One region of the Streptomyces sp. NPDC057137 genome, then DNA from elsewhere that is predicted to be linked to it. Evidence: riboswitches for the same ligand, from Rfam matches in the RefSeq annotation. Region 1 holds a riboswitch; the other holds the start of a gene.

The links. A riboswitch is a leader RNA that binds a small molecule or an ion and turns the genes downstream of it on or off. The one in region 1 is predicted to bind cyclic di-AMP.
Positions count from the first base shown of each region.
Region 2: linked by a shared signal. The riboswitch ahead of ACFT9I_RS27320 (C40 family peptidase) and the one ahead of ACFT9I_RS34955 (M23 family metallopeptidase) in region 1 are both predicted to bind cyclic di-AMP.

Region 1 covers NZ_JBHUUW010000075.1:14,664-21,902, forward strand. The annotation lists gene ACFT9I_RS34950 (PP2C family protein-serine/threonine phosphatase) at 114-1,205, shown strand; cyclic di-AMP (ydaO/yuaA leader) riboswitch at 1,510-1,664, shown strand; gene ACFT9I_RS34955 (M23 family metallopeptidase) at 1,676-2,740, shown strand; gene ACFT9I_RS34960 (PrsW family intramembrane metalloprotease) at 2,759-4,021, opposite strand; gene trmB (tRNA (guanosine(46)-N7)-methyltransferase TrmB) at 4,224-5,003, opposite strand; gene lhgO (L-2-hydroxyglutarate oxidase) at 5,141-6,409, opposite strand; gene ACFT9I_RS34975 (sporulation protein) at 6,575-7,239, opposite strand, start outside.
Region 2 covers NZ_JBHUUW010000041.1:54,111-61,349, reverse strand. The annotation lists gene ACFT9I_RS27330 (ATP-dependent Clp protease proteolytic subunit) at 1-237, shown strand, start outside; gene ACFT9I_RS27325 (hypothetical protein) at 245-553, shown strand; cyclic di-AMP (ydaO/yuaA leader) riboswitch at 963-1,134, shown strand; gene ACFT9I_RS27320 (C40 family peptidase) at 1,138-1,608, shown strand; gene ACFT9I_RS27315 (ATP-binding protein) at 1,643-2,077, opposite strand; gene ACFT9I_RS27310 (8-amino-7-oxononanoate synthase) at 2,352-3,557, opposite strand; gene bioB (biotin synthase BioB) at 3,701-4,840, shown strand; gene ACFT9I_RS27300 (adenosylmethionine--8-amino-7-oxononanoate transaminase) at 4,833-6,158, shown strand; gene bioD (dethiobiotin synthase) at 6,160-6,921, shown strand; gene ACFT9I_RS27290 (class I SAM-dependent methyltransferase) at 7,006-7,239, shown strand, end outside.

The DNA.
Region 1 (7,239 bases):
CCACCTGGGACGGCCTGTCCTCCGTCGACAAGCACCCCGCGGGCTTCGGTCCCGACGACCCCCGTCCGGCCGGGCGGGGGCGCGGCCGGCACGCGGCCCGGCCGGCGCATCCGATCGTGGAGATCCTGCCCGGCCTGATCATCGTGGCGGGAATCGTCCTGGACCAGGCGACCCCGACCGCCATCACCGCTTCCCCGCTCTACGCGGCGGCGCCGCTGGTCGCCGCCCCGTTCTTCTCGTTCCTGCGCACCCTTGTCATCGGCATCTTCGCCACCGTCGCCGTCGTCGGGCTGCACTTCCTCAACGACACGGTGACCGGGGTCGAGACGGTCACCGAATCGCTGACCGTCTTCACGGTCTCCGTTCTCGCGCTGGCCATCAACGGCGTCGTACGCCGCAGCGGCGAACGCCTGGCCTCGGCGCGCGTCATCGCCGAGGCCGCCCAGCGGGCCGTCCTGCCGACGCCCGCCGCCCGGATCGGCGGGCTCCATGTCGCCGCGCGCTACGAGGCGGCGGAGGAGGGGGCGTTCATCGGCGGTGACCTGTTCGCCGTCCAGGACACGGAGTACGGGGTACGGCTGGTGGTCGGCGACGTACGCGGCAAGGGCATGGGCGCCGTCGAGACCGTGGCCGTCGTCATCGGCGCCTTCCGTGAGGCCGCCGAGCAGGAGCGGTCGCTCGAAGGGGTCGCGCAGCGGCTGGAGCGGGCGCTGGCGCGCGAAGGCACCCGGCGGGACGGGATCGACCTGTTCGAGGGTTTCACCACCGCCGTACTGGCCGAGATCCCGCACGTCGAGGGCATGGTGCGCGTGGTCAACCGGGGGCACCCGGAGCCGCTGCTGCTCGCCCCCGACGGCGGGCTGACCGTGCTGGCCCCCGCCGATCCGGCGCTGCCGCTCGGGATGGGCGAGCTGGGGACCTGGCCGGACCGCGCGGACGAGGTCCCGTACGAGTCCGGGGCGACGCTGCTCCTCTACACCGACGGGCTCACCGAGGCGCGCAACACTGCGGGTGTCTTCTACAACCCGCGCGAACGGCTCGCGGGACGGATCTTCCCCGGCCCCGACGAGCTGCTCGACGCGATCGTCGGGGACGTACGGCTGCACACCGGCGGCGGCAGTACGGACGACATGGCGCTGCTGGCCGTCAGCCGGCCCACCCCGCGACAGCCGGAGCGGCGCCGGACGATGCCCGTCGTGCCGTGACTCGATCGCGTCGTGACCCGTCATGGCCGGACGGGACACGGCGTGCCGTGCGCCGTCATCTCGCCCGCCACGCTGCGTAGTTGAGGCGCACCACTCCGCATAACATTTGACGCACCGTCAGTTCGAGTGTGTGATCGCACACGGCCCGAAGGGCGATCAACTCGCCCGATTCCACCCGCTTGTGTCCCGGTTGGTCCAGGCCGCGTCCGCTAACGATCACCCGGAACAGCTTGGAATAAGCCCCGGTCGTCTATTAACGTTCGATAACGCAGCGCGGTTGTCCCAGCCGTCGAAGAGACGGCACCGTGCGCACGCGCCGAATTCCGCAAGGAAACCGGGGAACCACCAATTGGGGTGAATCGGGCGTCTCTTGCTGCCTCGTGCGGCGAAGAACGCTCGTAGGAGACCTTCCTGCTCCGAACCCGTCAGCTAACCCGGTAGGCGAGAAGGAAGGAAAGGAGAGCGCCCCAGTGGCGTCCAACAGGCCTGCCCCCGAAGCCTCAGCCCCGGTCCATTTCGGTCCCGGGAGCCGGTTCGCCGGTACCGATCGCGCCGACGACGAGGCGAACAGGGGCTGGGAGGAGTGGAATCCCACCGCGGACTCCATCCGTCCCGTACGCGGCAAACACCGTGTCGCCAAGCAGCGCAACGCTCTCGCCCGCAGCTCCACCGTCCTCGGAGTAGGCGTCATCGCCGCGGTCGGCGCGGGAGGCATAGCCTCCGCGCAGGACAAGCCGGCGGTCTCGATATCACTTCCCGACGCGCTCTCGGACAGTTTCCCCGACGCCAAGTCTCTTCCCGGTGTCGGGTCTTTCATGTCCGACGGCGACGACAAGAGTGACGAGACACCCTCTCCGCTCACCACGGCCGGCCTCACCGCGGCGGACGCCCAGCAGGGCACCACCGACTCCGGCGAGGCGCTGCGCGCCCGCATCCTCCAGCAGGCGGAGCAGCAGCAGGCCGAGGCCGACGCCGCCCAGAAGGCGAGCGCCGAGAAGGCCGCCGCCGAGAAGGCCGCGGCCGAGGCGAAGAAGCAGCAGACCGACGCCAAGGAGAAGGCCGCCGAGGAGAAGCGCAAGGCGAAGGAGGCGGCCGAGCGCAAGGCCGAGAAGGAGCGCCTGGAGAAGCTGGCAGCCAGCTTCTCGCTTCCCACCTCCTCGTACACGCTCACCTCTACGTACGGCCAGAGCGGCTCCATGTGGTCCTCCGGCCAGCACACCGGCCTGGACTTCGCCGCCCCCACGGGCACGCCCGCCAAGGCCGTCCACAGCGCGACCGTCAAGTCGGCCGGCTGGTCGGGGTCGTACGGCTACCGCGTGGTGCTGGAGCTCGATGACGGTACGGAGATCTGGTACGCCCACCTGTCCTCGATGACCGTCGCCGCCGGCCAGAAGGTCACCACCGGCGAGACCGTCGGACGCGTGGGAGCCACCGGCAACGTCACCGGTCCGCACCTGCACCTTGAGGTGCACACCGCGGGCGGCAGCGGGATCGACCCGCTGAGCTGGCTCCGCAGCAAGGGACTCACTCCTTAAAAGAACAGGTCGAGCCTCCTAGCTCCGATACGGGTTGTAGCCGCCGTAGTCGATGTACGGCGGCGGAGTCCACACCCGCCCCGTCGCCCGCGCCGCGTACGCCAGCGCGGGCGACGCCATTTCCCGGCGCTGCCACATGTGGTGCAGCAGCTCCTGCTCGCGCTCGGCGAAGTCCGGGTCCGCCGCGCCGCGTCCCGCCCGGTGGCGCAGGAACGCGAGGGCGGTCGCGAACGCCTGGTACTCGCGGACCGTGCGGGCCGCCGCAGGCCCGTACGTACGGCCCGCGACATCGCGCGCCGTCGAGCGCGCCCGCATCGAGGACAGCGCGAGCGGTTCGGTCTCGCCGAGCCAGCCGGCCGCCGCGTACGCGGGCAACTCGGCCGAGACCGTGCGCAGTTCGCGCTGCCGGCTCCATATCGCCAGCCAGGTGAGCAGGGCGAAGGCGGGGACCATGAAGGCCGCGTACACCGCGTAGAAGCCGTACGGGCCGAACAGTGACGAGGAGCCGTTCCACAGCGCGTGCGTGCCCATGGCGAGCGTGAGGCCGAGCACCGGCAGCAGCCAACGGCGCACGCGCTGGCGGCGCGTGGCGAGGGCGGCGACGCCGAAGCCGATGCCTGTCAGGACCGTGAACAGCGGATGGGCGAACGGCGACATCACGACCCGTACGAAGAAGGTCGCCGCGGTCACGGACGCGAGGCCCGAGTTGCCGATCTGCTGGTCCTCGCCGAAGGCGTTGCCGAGATAGAGGATGTTCTCGGTGAAGGCGAAGCCGGTCGCGGTGAAGCCGGCGACGACGACCCCGTCCACGAGACCGGTGAACGACTTCCGCCGGAAGAGGAAGATCAGCAGGATCGCGGCGGCCTTCGCGCTCTCCTCGACGATCGGCGCCACCACCGTGGCCCCCAGGGACTCCGCGCCGGTGGGGTCGGCGGTGGCGGTGGCTATCCACTGGGTCGCGAAGGAGTTCGCCGTGATCGCCACGAGGGCGGCGGCGCAGGCGCCCCAGGCGAAGGCGAAGATCAGATTCCGCCAGGGCCCCGGCTCGACCCGGTCCAGCCAGCGGAAGGCCGCCATCAGCAGCGGCACGGGCAGGGTCGCCAGACCGAGGCCGACGAGAAAGCCCTGCGTGCCGGTCTGTTCCCGGACGAGCGACAGGATCAGCAGACCGCAGATGGCGAGCAGGATGATCACCGCGCCCGCGCGCACCGCCGGGTGCCGCCAGAACGAGCGGTGCGGCCGGTAGCGCCAGCGGGCCCGCTCCGGCACGGCGGCCCACATGTCACCGAGCTGCTGTTGCTGCTCGAACGCGGGGATCGCCGGGTGCGGGTACGGGTGCGGGTTCGGATACGGCTGCGAGTGCGGGAGCGGAGGGATGTGCGGAGGGGCGTGCGGCGGTGGTCGGGACGGTTCGGACACCTTCTGACCCTAACGAGCGCCACCGACATCCCGCGACGGCGCCCGTTCGGTCCCGGCCGACGTCCTACTCGGCCGGAACGCCGTCCGGAACGCCGTCCTCCGCGACGCCGTCCGCGACGTCCTCCGCGACGCGTCGGAAGACCAGGTCGCGTACGGCATGCCCCTTGTCGAGGCCCTGGCCCTCGAACCGCGTGAGCGGCCGGAAGTCGGGCCGCGGCGCGTAACCGTCGTCCGGGGCGGTGTTCTCGAAGGCGGGGTGCGCGGTCAGCACGTCGAGCATCTGCTCGGCGTACGGTTCCCAGTCGGTCGCGCAGTGCAGTACGGCACCGGGCCTCAGCCGGGGCGCGGCCAGGTCGAGGAACTCGGGCTGGATCAGCCGCCGTTTGTGGTGGCGCGTCTTGGGCCACGGGTCGGGGAAGTAGACACGTATCCCGGCCAGCGAACCGGGCGCCAGCATCTCCCGGAGCAGGATGATCGCGTCGCCGTTGGCCACCCGGATGTTGGACAGCCCGTTCCGCTCGGCGAGACGCAGCAGATTGCCCTGCCCCGGCGTGTGGACGTCGGCGGCGAGAATCCCGGTGCCCGGGTCGTCGGCGGCCATCCGCGCGGTCGCCTCGCCCATGCCGAAGCCGATCTCCAGGACGACCGGCAGCCCGCCGAGGAGCGCGTCGAGATCGAGCACCCGCTGTCCGTCGATGTCCAGGCCCCAGGACGGCCACAGCCGCCGCAGGACATCGGCCTGGCCGGTCGTCACCCGGCTGCGGCGCGGCTGGAAGCTGCGGATACGGCGCTCGAAGTGCGATCCGGCGGGGTCGGCGGCCGGTCCCGAGCCCTCGGGGAACATCCGGGACCAGGGGTGGGCGTCGTCGGCGCGCGCCCCGTCACCATCGCGGTCACGGTCGCTGTTCACGTTCATCTGGGTCTCGGACACGTCTTCTCGGGCACGTCGAAGCGGACAGGATCCTGACCGATTCTACGGACCTAGACCCCGTCGGCGTCCTTCAGCATCGTCAGCGCCCGCCTCGCCACCTCGCGGCCGATCGGGAGCGCGGCCGTCGCCGCCGGCGACGGGGCGTTGAGCACGTGCACCGTGCGCGGGGACTCCTGGATCAGGAAGTCGTCGGCCAGCGTGCCGTCCCGCAGCACCGCCTGGGCGCGCACCCCGGCCGTCGCGGGGCGCAGGTCCGCGTCCGTCACGGCGGGCAGCAGCCGGCGTACGGCGGTGGCGAAGGCGCGCTTGGACAGCGAGCGGCGCAGCTCGCCCGCGCCGTAACGCCAGTGTCTGCGCGCTATCCGCCAGGAGCCGGGCCAGCCGAGTGTGCCCGCCAGCTCACGGGGGCGCACGGCGGACCAGGAGTAGCCCTCCCTGGCCAGTGCGGGCACCGCGTTGGGGCCGACATGCACGCCGCCGTCGACGCCGCGCGTCAGATGCACCCCCAGGAACGGAAAGGCCGGATCCGGCACCGGATAGACAAGTCCGCGGACCAGACCGGGCCTGGCCAGTTCGAAGTACTCGCCGCGGAACGGGACGATCCGCATGCCCGGGTCGTCGCCCGTCAGCCGTGCCACCCGGTCGCACTGAAGCCCCGCGCAGTTGACGAGGGCGCGGGCCCTGACCACCTCTCCGGAGGACGTACGCACCGCGACACCCCAGGCCCGCCGGTCGATGACGGTGACCTCGGCGCCGTACCGCACGGACGCGCCCGACGCCTCGGCCGAGTCGGCGAGCCGCGCCGCGACGGCCCCGAAGTCGCACACCCCGGTCGTGCCGACGTGGATCGCGGCCAGACCGCGCACCTCCGGCTCGTACTCCATGATCTGCGCCGGGCCCAGCTCCCGCACCGGGATGCCGTTCTCCCTGCCGCGCTGGACCAGGGCGTGCAGCCGGGGCAGCTCGTCGCGGCCGGTGGCGACGATCAGCTTGCCGGTGACCTCGTGCGCGATGCCGTACTCCGCGCAGAACTTGACCATCTCGGCGGCGCCCTTGATCGCGTAACGCGCCTTGAGGGAGCCGGGGCGGTAGTACACACCGCTGTGGATGACTCCGCTGTTGTGGCCCGTCTGGTGCCGCGCCGGGCCCGGTTCCTTCTCCAGGACCGTCACACGGGTGCCGGGCGCGGCCCGGGTGAGGGCGTAGGCCGTCGACAGACCGACGATGCCGCCGCCGATCACCAGCACGTCGCAGTCGTAGCCGTGCCGGTAGCCCTGCCCGTAGCCACGGCCGCTCACGCGACCCGAGCCGTCTTTCATCACCCGCGCAACCTCCCACCCCGATAGTGCACTGGCCCACTGACAATGCCCTTAAACCACCGAGGTACCACGCGTGTCCCGCATCGTTCACCAAGCATTACGGCGGCGGTCCCACCACCGGCGCATACGGCCACCGGCGTGTAGGGCCCCACCGGCCCGTACGACTTACGCCGGCGCCACCAGCAGCGGGCGTGCCCGCTCCCGCAGCTCCGCGACCCGTGGCTCGTCGCCGTACGGCTCAAGGCGGTGCAGCAGGTCCCGTACGTACTCCGTGGTGCGCGCCGACGAGATCCGCCCGGCCACCTCCACGGCACGGGTCCCCGCCGCGCACGCCGCGTCCAGATTCCCGGACTCCAGCTCGGCGACCGCGCTCACCACCAGGCGCAACCCGTGCGACCGCGCGAACTCCTCGGTCGGCCGCGACAGCGCCTGCTCCGTGAAGCGCCGCATCTGCCGAGGCGCCTTCAGATCGCGGTAGCACTCGGCGGCGTCGGCGGCGAAACGGTCGTACGAGTAGAAGCCCAGCCAGCTGGGATCCGCGTCGCCCGCCCGCGAACGCTCCAGCCAACCCTCGGCCGCCTTCAGCGCCGCTCCGGCCGCCGCCGCGTCGCCCGCCTTCGCGTGCGCGCGCGCCTCCACCAGCCGGAAGAAGCTCATCGTGCGCGCCGTCGCGAGGCCCCTGTTGCGTTCGAGCGCGGCCTGGGCCAGGTCGACGCCCTCGTCGGCGAAGCCCCGGTAGGTCGCCTGGAGGGACATCGAGGCCAGGACATAGCCGCCGAGCGGCACGTCGGCCGCCGCGCGGGCCAGGCGCAGCGCCTGGATGTAGTAGC
Region 2 (7,239 bases), on a different contig from region 1:
GAGGAGCCCCTGCGCGGCCAGCCGTCCGATCTCGCCATCCACGCCGAGGAGTTGCTGCGGCTGCGTGCCCTGATGGCCCGGACGCTGGTGCGGCACACCGGTCAGAGCGTCGAGCGGATCGACGCCGACATCGACCGGGACACGATCTTCGACGCGACGGGCGCCATGGAGTACGGCCTGGTGGACCAGGTCGCGCAGGACCGCAGGGCGTCCCTCGGCTTCAACTCCCCCCGGTGAACGGCCGATGCTGCCGCCGGAACTGCCGCCGCTGCCCGCACTGACCCGCGCCGAGGGCGACTTCGTGGACAGCTACCTCCGGGTCGTCGACCTGCTGGGCCGGATCAACCCGTCGCGGGCCGACGACACGTACAGCGCGCTGCGGGCCGCGCAGGCGCTGGTGGCCGGTGCGGCCGAACTGCGCGACGCGCTGACGCTGATGCACGCGCGGGGCGAGACGGAGCTGCACACCCCGACCCTGGACCGTACGCTGCGGGTGCTCGACGGGGAGCGCAGGGCCGGGCGTGTCACCATGCCTCCCGAACCGCCGACTTGAAGCGGCGCGAGGTGACGCGAGGTGACGTGAGGTGTCCCGCACACGGCACCGGGCCGCGCTACGGCCCGGCGGCGCGCCCTCCCGCGCCGACACGTCCGTTCCGACGCGCCCGTAAGGCATTTGGCTGCCCGTTCGGCGTATCGACCCGCCCGTCGCGCGCGGGCCGGCAACTTGCGACGGGCGATCGGCCGTCCGGCCGTAACGCATCGCTACGTCGCAGGTACAGCGCGTGAGCAGTCATATGAACCGTTCACTGAATCGGCCGCACCAACCCAAATGGGTCATACGTGATGAGAGTCACATAAGGCCGTTTCAACTCGGAATCGCGCTGAGGCCGCGTCAAGATCCGTGGGACGACAAGCCCCCGCCACCTCGGCGGGGCGGTCCGGGTGGACGCCGAGTCCTGCCGCCGCTCCGGATGCCTGGTCGACACGAGTGGATCGGCAGGAGTGGAGGACCCGAGCAGTTCGGGGCGGCCCGACCATGGACCGCTCCTCGGGGTGAAGCCGCACACGCGGCCGGGCATCTTCGCCAGTCCGAACCCGACAGGTCATCCTTCACAGGCGGCTGACGAAGGGTTGCGCATGTTCGCGCAGACGCATGTCCCGTCGCTGCTCTCCCGGGCCGGTACCGCTTCGGCCCTCCTCGCCGCCGTGGGCGGCACCATGCTGGCGCCCGGCGCCGTGTCGGAGGCCCACGCCCAACCGGTCGCCGCCAAGGCGCTGGATGTGGCCGCTTCCAAGAAGGGCGCGCCGTACAAGTACGGGGCGTCGGGTCCACACCGGTTCGACTGTTCGGGCCTGACGCTCTTCTCGTACAAGAAGGCCGGCAAGAAGCTCCCACGTACCGCTCAGCAGCAGTACAACCGGACGCGCCACATCGCGGCCTCCAGCCGCAAACAGGGCGATCTGGTGTTCTTCCACTCCGGCAGCAGCGTCTACCACGTCGGGATCTACGCCGGCGGCGGCAAGATGTGGCACTCGCCGAAGAGCGGCCAGGTGGTGCGGCTCCAGCGCATCTGGTCCAAGAGCGTCTGGTACGGCCGGGTCGGCTGACGCCCGGCGGTCCCGCGGCCGCTCGGCCCCGGCCCTACTCGACCTGGGTCCGGGCCGTCCAGGGCAGGGTGATCCAGACCGTCTTGCCGCCGTCCGCCGTGGGTGTGACGGACAGTCGGCCGCCGTACTCGGTGGTCAGCGCCCGGATGATGACCATGCCGCGGCCGTTGTCCTGCTGGACCGCGGCCGGCAGCCGCTTCGGCCACCGCGGGTGGCTGTCGGTGACTCCGACGCGCAGTTCCTCGTCGCGTTCCAGGGTGAGGTCGACCGTGAAGGTCGGTGACCTGCCGAAAGTGTGCTGTACGGCGTTGGTCGCGAGCTCCGAGATGATCAGGCGAACCGTTTCGGCGGTGTCCTCGTCACCCGGCAAACCCCATTCGGCGAGAACACGTGCGACGTATCTGCGTGCCTCCGGTACCGAGGCCGGATCGCTCGGCAGGGTGACGGATGCTTCCTGATGGTCTGCCATGGCGACGCTGTCCCTTTCCCACCGGGACGCAGACCGACCTATGGCTGATGCCCGCGAGTACGTCCCCGGATTGCGCTTCGCGCCACACTGCCACCAACGACACCCGGCGCATGGGCGATCCGCCGGGATATGGCCCCCTCTGTCGCTCTAAGCGGTGAACCCTGCTACGCGAGACCGTATTTGAGCGGGCTCAAGTTTCCGGTCCCGGCGACCGACAGGCGAGGCCACGCCCGGGAATGCGCGCGGGGATGTGCGCAGGGGGTTCGCGAGGTGCTCAACCGGCCGGTGACACGGCCCCGGCGGGCGCGGTCGCGACGATCGTCGCCAGTGCCGCCCCGACCTGAACGTCCGTCAGGTCGGCGCGGGCCGTGAGCCTGATCCGGGAGATCCCGTCCGGCACCGACGGCGGCCGGAAGCAGCCCACCACCAGCCCCGCCGCCCGGCAGTCGGCGGCCCACCGCACGGCCGCGCCCGGGGACGGCGCCCGGACGGAGACGACGGCCGCGTCGGGGCGTACGGCGGTCAACCCCGCCCCGGTCAGCCCCAGATGCAGCGCGTGCGCCACCGCGCGCGCCCGGACCGCCAGCGACGGGTCCCCGCGCAGCAGCCGCAGGCTCGCCAGCGCGGCGCCGGCGGCGGCCGGGGCGAGGCCGGTGTCGAAGATGAACGACCGCGCCGTGTTGACGAGTTGGTCGATGACCCGGGCCGGACCGAGGACCGCGCCGCCCTGGCTGCCCAGCGACTTGGAGAGCGTGACGGTGGCGACCGTACCCGGGTCGCCGGCCAGACCCGCCGCGTGCACGCCGCCACGGCCGCCGTCGCCGAGCACACCGAGACCGTGCGCGTCGTCCACGAGCAGGGCGGCGCCTCGCGTACGGCACACCTCGCCCAGCCGTGCGAGCGGCGCCGCGTCGCCGTCCACCGAGAAGACCGAGTCGCTGACCGCCAGGGCCCGTACGCCCGTGTGTGCTTCGAGCGTCTTGTCCACGGCCTCCGGGTCCGCATGCGGTACGACCACGGTCTCGGCGCGCGAGAGCCGGCAACCGTCCACGATGGAGGCGTGGTTGGCGGCGTCCGACACGAGGAGTGAGCCGCGCGCGGTGAGCGCGGTGAGGGCGGCGAGGTTCGCTGCGTACCCGGACGACAGGACGAGCGCGGCCTCGAAACCGCAGAAGTCGGCCAGTTCACGCTCCAGTTCGGCGTGCAGGGCGGTGCTTCCGGTGACCAGCCGCGAGCCGGTGGCGCCCGCGCCCCAGCGGCGCGCGGCCTCCGCCGCCGCGCCCGTCGTCACCGGGTGGTGCGTGAGGCCCAGGTAGTCGTTGCTCGCGAGATCCAGCAGCGCCGAGTCGGCGGGGCGGGGCCGTAGCGTACGGACGAGACCGGACCGTTCGCGGTGGCGCGCCTCGTCGTCGATCCAGCCGAACGGGTCCGGCGGCGTCGACGGTGACGGCGTGCTCGGCACGGGCGGCTCGGTTGGCACGGCTCGGGTCCTTTTGTAGGCAGCCCACAGACCCTAACTGCCGACGGACGCGCTCCGGGTGTGGTCATACACACACCTGAATGCACCTGTCTTGTGGGATTCATCCTTGGCCCGGAGGCCCGCCGTAGGCCAGGATCGGCGCCATGGACCTGCTGAACACACTGGTGGAGAAGGGCCTTCGGCGCGAGCTGCCGTCGCGCGAAGAAGCGCTCGCCGTGCTGACGACCTCCGACGACGATCTGCTCGAAGTGGTGGCCGCGGCCGGGAAGGTGCGCCGCCAGTGGTTCGGGCGGCGGGTCAAGCTCAACTATCTGGTCAATCTGAAGTCCGGGCTCTGCCCCGAGGACTGCTCGTACTGCTCGCAGCGGCTCGGGTCCAAGGCCGAGATCCTCAAGTACACCTGGCTGAAGCCCGACGAGGCGTCCAGGGCCGCGGCGGCCGGAGTGGCCGGCGGGGCGAAGCGGGTCTGTCTGGTCGCGAGCGGCCGGGGGCCGACGGACCGGGACGTAGACCGTGTCTCGCAGACCATCGGCGCGATCAAGGAGCAGAACGCGGACGTCGAGGTGTGCGCCTGTCTCGGGCTGCTCTCGGACGGCCAGGCGGAGCGGCTGAAGGCGGCGGGCGCCGACGCGTACAACCACAACCTCAACACGTCCGAGGCCACGTACGGCGACATCACCACCACCCACACCTACGCGGACCGGGTGGAGACGGTGCGGCACGCGCAGGGCGCGGGCCTGTCGGCCTGCTCCGGGCTGATCGCGGGCATGGGCGAGAGCGACGCCGACCTGGTGGACGTGGTCTTCGCGCTGCGCGAGCTGGACCCGGACTCGGTGCCGGTCAACTTCCTCATCCCCTTCGAGGGCACGCCGCTGGCCGAGGAGTGGAATCTGACTCCGCAGCGGGCGCTGCGCATCCTGGCGATGGTGCGGTTCGTCTGCCCCGACGTGGAGGTGCGGCTCGCGGGCGGGCGTGAGGTGCATCTGCGGACGATGCAGCCGCTCGCGCTGCACCTGGTCAACTCGATCTTCCTCGGCGACTACCTCACCAGTGAGGGCCAGGAGGGCAAGGCGGACCTGGACATGATCGCGGACGCCGGGTTCGAGGTGGAGGGCACGGACACGACGACGCTGCCCGGACACCGGGGCGGCGGCGGGTGCGCGAGTGCGTGCGGTCCGACGGACAGTGCCGCGCCCGCCGAGGCGGAGGCGGCGTCCGCCCGTACGGATCTGGTGACCGTACGGCGGCGTGGTGCCGGTACGGACCTGGCGCCCAATGCCTGACGCGTTCGGTCCGGGCGAGCTGCTGGCGCTGGACCGGGCGCATGTCTGGCATCCGTACGGCCCGATGCCCGGCCGCACGGACCCGCTGGTCGTGGAGTCCGCCTCCGGTGTACGGCTCCGGCTCGCCGAACCGGCCCACGGGCAGAGCGAGTTGGTCGACGGCATGTCGTCCTGGTGGTCGGCGATCCACGGCTACAACCACCCGGTCCTCAACAAGGCCGCGGACGACCAGTTGTCGCGGATGAGCCACGTGATGTTCGGCGGGCTCACCCATGAGCCGGCCGTCCGGCTGGCGGCCCGGCTCGTGGAGATCACCCCCGAACCGCTCCAGCACGTCTTCCTCGCCGACTCGGGTTCGGTGTCGGTGGAGGTCGCCGTCAAGATGTGCCTCCAGTACTGGCGTTCGCTGGGCCGCCCGGCCAAGCAGCGACTGCTGACCTGGCGCGGCGGCTACCACGGGGACACCTGGCAGCCCATGTCGGTGTGCGACCCCGAGGGCGGTATGCACGGGCTCTGGTCGGGTGTCCTGCCGCGCCAGATCTTCGCGGACGCGCCACCGGCCGACGCCGAGACGGCCGGCGGATCGTTCGACGAGCCGTTCGACGAGACGTACGCGGACCAGCTGCGCGCCCTCGTCGCCCGCCACGCCGACGAACTGGCCGCCGTGATCGTGGAGCCGGTGGTGCAGGGCGCGGGCGGTATGCGCTTCCACTCCCCCGCGTACGTGCGGGTGCTGCGCGAGGCCTGTGACGAGTACGGCGTGCTGCTGATCCTCGACGAGATCGCGACGGGCTTCGGCCGCACCGGCACTCTCTTCGCGGCGGAGCACGCGGGCGTCTCCCCCGATGTGATGTGTGTGGGCAAGGCGCTGACCGGCGGTTATCTCACCATGGCGGCGACGCTGTGCACATCGGCGGTGGCGACGGGCATCTCGCGCGGCGAGGTGCCCGTCCTCGCCCACGGCCCCACCTTCATGGGCAATCCACTGGCGTCGGCCGTGGCGTGCGCCTCGATCGACCTGCTGCTCGGCCAGGACTGGCAGGGCGAGGTCAAGCGGATCGGGGCGGGGCTGCGTGACGGCCTCGCCGACACGGCGTCACTGCCCGGGGTGAAGGACGTGCGCGTCCTCGGCGCGATCGGCGTCGTACAGCTGGACCACGAGGTCGACATGGCGGCGGCGACACGGGCGGCGGTGCGCGAAGGCGTATGGCTGCGGCCGTTCCGCGACCTCGTCTACACGATGCCGCCGTACGTGACGGACGACGACGACCTGGCCAGGATCTGCCGCGCGGTGGCGGCGGCGGCGCGGGAGGCCTGAGATGGCGGTACTGATCGTCTCCGGGACGGGGACGGAGATCGGCAAGACGGTCGTCACGGCGGCCGTCGCCGCGGTGGCACTGGCCCGGGGCCGTACGGTCGCGGTGCTGAAGCCCGCGCAGACCGGTGTCGCGCCCGGCGAGTCGGGCGACGTGGACGAGGTGATCCGTCTGGCGGGCGGCGTCACGACGGTCGAACTGGCCCGTTTTCCCGAGCCGTTGGCGCCCGCGACTGCGGCCGCGCGCGCCGGCGCGCCGCCGGTACGGCCCGAGGAGATCGCGGAGACGGCCGCGAAACTGGCGACCGAGCACGACCTGGTGCTGGTCGAGGGTGCGGGCGGTCTGCTGGTGCGTTTCGACCACGAGGGCGGGACGCTCGCGGATGCCGCGCGGCTGCTCGACGCCCCGGTACTGGTGGTGGCGCCCGCCGGGCTCGGCACGCTGAACGCGACAGCGCTGACGGCCGAGGCGCTGCGTACGCGCGGGCTCGCGGCGCTGGGGGTGGTGATCGGCAGCTGGCCCGCCGTGCCGGATCTGGCGGCGCGCTGCAATCTGGCCGACCTGCCGGATGTGGCGGGTGCGCCGCTGCTCGGGGCCGTACCGGAGGGCGCGGGCGCGCTGGCCCCGGCGCGGTTCCGTGCGGGTGCGGGCGACTGGCTGGGTCCGGCGCTGGGCGGGGGCTGGGACGCGGCGCGGTTCGCGGCGGGTACGGCGCGGCCCGCCGCGTCACCTGACATGTCGGCCGGCCCGTCGGCCGAACGGTAACGAGTTCCGTTCCGTGGGCCGCTCAGCGCGGCCGTACAGGGAAGAATCATGGTGACGCCCTGTAAGCCGGAGGAGATCCGCCCTATGCACCTACGCAACCGCAAGGCCCCCAAGGACTCCGTCCACCACCCCGTCTTCGCGCGCTACTACGCGCGGGCGAGCGTCGCCGCCGATGCCCACGCCGGCATCGCGGCCCACCGCGCGGAGCTGCTGACGGGTCTGTCGGGCCGGGTCGTGGAGATCGGCGCGGGCAACGGGCTGAACTTCGCGCACTACCCGGCGGCGGTCTCCGAGGTCGTCGCCGTGGAGCCGGAGCGG